DNA from 2 places in the Rhizobium sp. BR 314 genome. Region 1 is predicted to be linked to the other one. Evidence: predicted binding sites of a transcription regulator. Region 1 holds the regulator's gene; the other holds the start of a gene.
The links. Region 1 encodes PhoB, which activates phosphate uptake and scavenging genes when phosphate is short. Its sites were predicted from a motif close to TGTCATNNANCTGTCAT; they were not measured.
Positions count from the first base shown of each region.

Region 1 (2,393 bases):
TCGAGGAGAACGACACCGATAAGATGTTCACCAATCCCGACGATTTCCGCACGCAGGATTACATCATGGGCCGTTTTGGTTGATGATGTCAGGTGCGCGGCTCCCTTCACACAGTTCACCTTAAGGAAAGAAAAATGGTCTCCACTCACATTCTCTCTGCCTATGACGAAGACCTGAAGTTCCTGACGCGCCGTATTGCCGAAATGGGCGGTCTGGCCGAACAGATGGTCAGCGACAGCGTTCGCGCATTGGTTCATAGCGATGCCGCTCTCGCACAGAAGGTCATCTCCGACGACGTCGTTCTCGACCATGCCGAACGCGAAGTCGGCGACAAGGCGATCGTCACCATCGCACGTCGTCAGCCGATGGCGGCTGACCTGCGCGAGATCATGGGTTCCATCCGCATCGCCTCCGATCTGGAGCGTGTCGGCGACCTTGGCAAGAACACGGCAAAGCGCGTCATCGCCGTGCAGGGCACCGGAGTTCCGCGGAAGCTTGCCCGCGGCATCGAACATCTTTCCGAACTGGCGCTCGGCCAGCTCAAGGAAGTCCTTGACGTCTACGCCACGCGGTCGCCAGACAAGGCTGTTTCGATCCGCGAACGCGACGAGGAAATCGACGCGATGTACACCTCGCTCTTTCGCGAGATGCTGACCTACATGATGGAAGATCCGCGCAACATCACCACCTGCACGCATCTTCTCTTCTGCGCCAAGAACATCGAGCGCATCGGCGACCATGCCACCAATATCGCCGAGACGATCTATTACATGGCGACAGGCGCACAGCCGGAAGGCGAACGTCCGAAGGACGACACTGCAAACACCGTTGGCGCGGTGACGGAATAATCTGGAAGAGAAGAAAGGAGACCAAAGGCGCATGGTTCCGAGAGTTGCTGTTGTAGAAGACGAGGAAGCGCTGAGCGTTCTGCTGCGCTATAATCTTGAGGCCGAAGGCTTCGAGGTCGACACGATCCTCAGAGGCGATGAAGCCGAGTTGCGTCTCCAGGAGCGCATCCCCGATCTTCTGATCCTCGACTGGATGCTCCCCGGCGTGTCCGGCATCGAGCTTTGCCGCCGGCTGCGTATGCGGCCGGAGACGGAGCGCCTGCCGATTATCATGTTGACGGCCCGCGGCGAGGAAAGCGAGCGCGTGCGCGGCCTTTCCACCGGCGCGGACGATTACGTCGTCAAGCCGTTCTCGACGCCGGAGCTGATGGCGCGCGTCAAGGCGATGCTACGGCGTGCCCGTCCGGAGGTTCTCTCTACGGTGCTGCGTTGCGGCGATATCGAGCTGGACCGCGAAACCCATCGCGTTCATCGCAAGAGCCGCGAAGTGCGGCTGGGTCCGACGGAATTCCGTCTGCTGGAATTCCTGATGTCCTCGCCGGGCCGCGTCTTCTCCCGCTCGCAGCTGCTGGACGGCGTCTGGGGGCACGATATCTATGTCGACGAACGCACCGTCGACGTTCATGTCGGCCGCCTGCGCAAGGCGCTAAACTTCTCCAATATGCAGGATGTCATCCGCACCGTTCGCGGCGCGGGCTATTCCATGGAGGCCTGAGCGGTCAACCGCTCAGGCATCAACATTGCGGCGGAAACAGAAAACGGGCCTCGAGGGGCCCGTTTCGTTGTCTGAATTCTTGAATTCGCTGCTTAGCCGTTGTTGCGACGGCGATCATGCACCGGCTGGTAGGCCATGCGCTGATGATAGGTGCAGTACGGCGAGGAATCCGGGCTGTCATTGCCGCAGAAGTGGAAATCGTCCTTCAACGGATCACCGACGGGCCACTTGCAGGTGCGTTCCGTCAGTTCCGTCAGGCCGAGGCGGCGCGAAATCGGAACGACGACATTGGCCGCGGGACGGTAGGTGATCTCGTTGACCGCATCGACCTCGATCTCTTCCTTCAGCATGGTTGCACCCTGCTGGCGGGCAACCGTACGGGTCGCGACGCGCGAGGTGTAAGCCGGAGCCCTTGGCGCCGAGGCAGTGCGCTTCGGCGTGCGAGCAGCCGTCGCCGTGCCACCCGCCTTCGCTCGGCCGGGAAGGTTCAGGCGATGCACCTTGCCGATGACGGCATTACGGCTCACGCCACCCAGTTGCGCCGCGATCTGGCTGGCGCTCAACCCTTCGGACCATAGCTTTTTCAGCTTCTCGACGCGTTCGTCTGTCCAATTCATGCCCTGTCTCCGCTGTCGCGTTTCCGGTGGCAGAATCCTTCACCATTGCCTCGCATGGGATCGAGGCACGAAACGCTTTAAAATTGTGGTGACTAGTTCCGCCGCATGCAGTCTAGCAATTGCTTTTTAACCTAGTGTGAGGCTGACTCCGTGACAAGAGTCGCGAGAATCTTGAGGAATCGATTTCGGGGTTTTCCCCAACTTGCTGCCCCG
Region 1 is NZ_JARWLA010000019.1:43,346-45,738, reverse strand. It holds gene pstB (phosphate ABC transporter ATP-binding protein PstB) at 1-83, shown strand, start outside; gene phoU (phosphate signaling complex protein PhoU) at 135-848, shown strand; gene phoB (phosphate regulon transcriptional regulator PhoB) at 880-1,563, shown strand; gene QD461_RS21885 (GcrA family cell cycle regulator) at 1,656-2,180, opposite strand.

Region 2 (2,393 bases), on a different contig from region 1:
GCCGTCCTTGAAGTCGCCGATGCCCGAGGAGTCGTCAACAGCAACGTCGACCTTGCCGTCGTAAGCGGCGAGCAGGTTGTTTTCATGACCGCCGTTGAACTGGGTCGAAGCGAAGAACTTGTCGTTCGGAGCGCCGGTGGTCTTCGGAATCTGCGTCAGCGGGACGAGGTAGCCCGAGGTGGAATCCGGATCGGCGTAGCCGAGCTTCTTGCCCTTGGCGTCGGCGATCGTCTTGATGCCGGAAGACTTCAGAGCGAGGCCGATGGAGTAGTAGCCGGTCGCGCCGTCGGTCTGCTGGGTGGTCAGGATCGGGGTAACGGCCTTCGGGTCCTTGATGGCAACGGCTGCGTAGCCGGAAGCGCCGAGTTCTGCGAAGTCGAGCGTGCCGCCGAGCAGACCCTGGATAACGCCGTTATAGTCAGCGGCCGGGAAGAGCGAAACCTTCTCGAAACCGAACTCCTTCTTCAGGTGGTCGGAAAGGCAGGCGTAGTTGCGCAGGCGGTCGGCTTCGTTTTCGCCGCCGAGAATGCCGACGCGGAATTCCTTGAGGTCTGCAGCGTTGGCACCGCCAACGAGCGCGAGAAGCGCCGTAGCCGCAAGAAGAGTCTTCTTCAACATTGGGTTCGTCTCCTGATTAACCGGTGTCCCCGGATGCCTTCGGTCTAGAAGAAATGTGCCCTTGACGCGGGCTCTCGATCCCGGCCGTCTCTCTCAGAGACCGGCCAGCGCCAGCGGTTGCGGGCCAGCAGATTCAGTTGCCGCGGTTTGCGCGGCCGGATCGGCGAAGTTGATTGCGGTCGACGTCATGGTCTCGTCGATGCCGGCGCCGTCCTTGTCGGTTCCGTAGATTTCCTTGACGGCAGCGGCCGTCAGTTCGGATGCCTTGCCGTCGAATACGACGCGGCCGGCCGCCATGCCGATGATGCGTTCGCAATAGTTGCGGGCAGTATCCAGCGTGTGCAGGTTGGTGATGACGGTGATGCCTTCGCGCTCATTGATGTCGCGCAGCGCATCCATGACGATCTTGGCGTTCAGCGGATCGAGCGAAGCGATCGGCTCGTCGGCCAGCATCATCTTTGGCTGCTGCATCAAGGCACGGCAGATGGCGACGCGCTGCTGCTGGCCGCCGGAAAGCGTGCCGGCCATCTGCAGGGCCGTCTGTTCGATGCCGAGCCGTTCGAGAGCGGCAATCGCTTCAATGCGCTCTTCGCGGGTGAAGACGGAGAGCAGGCTCAGAACGGTGGAGCGCTGGTTCAGGCGGCCAAGCATGACGTTGGTGAGCACGTCGAGGCGCGGAACGAGGTTGAACTGCTGGAAGATCATGGCGCAGTCGCGCTGCCAGCTGCGCAGCGCACGGCCTTTGAGCTTGGAAACCTCGACGCCGGAGAAATGGATGGAGCCGGAACTCGGATCGGCCAGGCGGTTGATCATGCGCAACAGCGTCGACTTGCCGGCACCGGAACGGCCGATGACGCCGACCATCTGGCCCTGGGGTATGTTCAAAGTCACGGAATCCACAGCGAGCTTGTTGCCAAACCGGCGCGAGACATTCCTGAGTTCGAACATAATGCTTCCCTTTCGCGGCTGCCGGGCTGCAAAAAATCAGCGTTACCGGTGCTAAGAATGGGCGCACGCCCCTGCCTCGAAGGGAGTTTCGAGGGGGCCGGCGCCAACCACAAGGCAACCGATTAGTCCCGCTTCATGAAGCTCCAATGTCAGTTTTATGTAAGTGCTGTTACAATTCGCCCCGATTTTACACGTTTGAGGACTGAATCCTTCGGTTGTCCTCAGTCGTCAAATAAACCGGTAGGTAAGCCGTCCATACTGACGGTGTTTTTCTCACGCCAATACTCTTCTATGCCATCGGGCCCCTTTGCATTGGCCCAGTTGTCGAGGCTTGGTCTTTCGCCTTCATAGTTGAAGAGCGGCACGCCGAAGCCGCAGGACGTCTGCACGAGATCGATATCCAGCCACACGATCTGTCGCGCGCCCAGCGGCTCGTCTCCGTCATAATGTGTGTGCAGCAATTCCCTGTATTCCGGCGATGGCCGACGGATGATCCTGCCGCGGCCGTAGAGGCGAAGGATCATCGGCGGCCCTTCCATCGCGCAGAACATGATGGTCAGCCGCCCGTCGGCCTTCATGTGAGCCGAAGTCTCGTTGCCGCTGCCGGTGCGGTCGAGATAGATGGCCGTGTTCGGGGAGATGATACGCAGGCAGAGCGTTTCGCGCGGCGAGATGTTGACCCGCGAGGCTGCCGTGGCGGATGCCGTGAAGAAGATGTGCTGCCGCGCGATGAAATCGCGCAGCCTGTCGTCGATACTGGAAAACTGCTTTGCCATGAACAACTCCTCCCTTAAACCGGGGCTAGACAGATCGCCCGAGGCTGAAAC
Region 2 is NZ_JARWLA010000018.1:86,144-88,536, reverse strand. It holds gene phnD (phosphonate ABC transporter substrate-binding protein) at 1-618, opposite strand, end outside; gene phnC (phosphonate ABC transporter ATP-binding protein) at 712-1,566, opposite strand; gene QD461_RS21450 (pyridoxamine 5'-phosphate oxidase family protein) at 1,788-2,342, opposite strand.
Region 2: a site for PhoB is predicted at 1,702-1,718, ahead of phnC (phosphonate ABC transporter ATP-binding protein). Genes of this name have one in related genera too.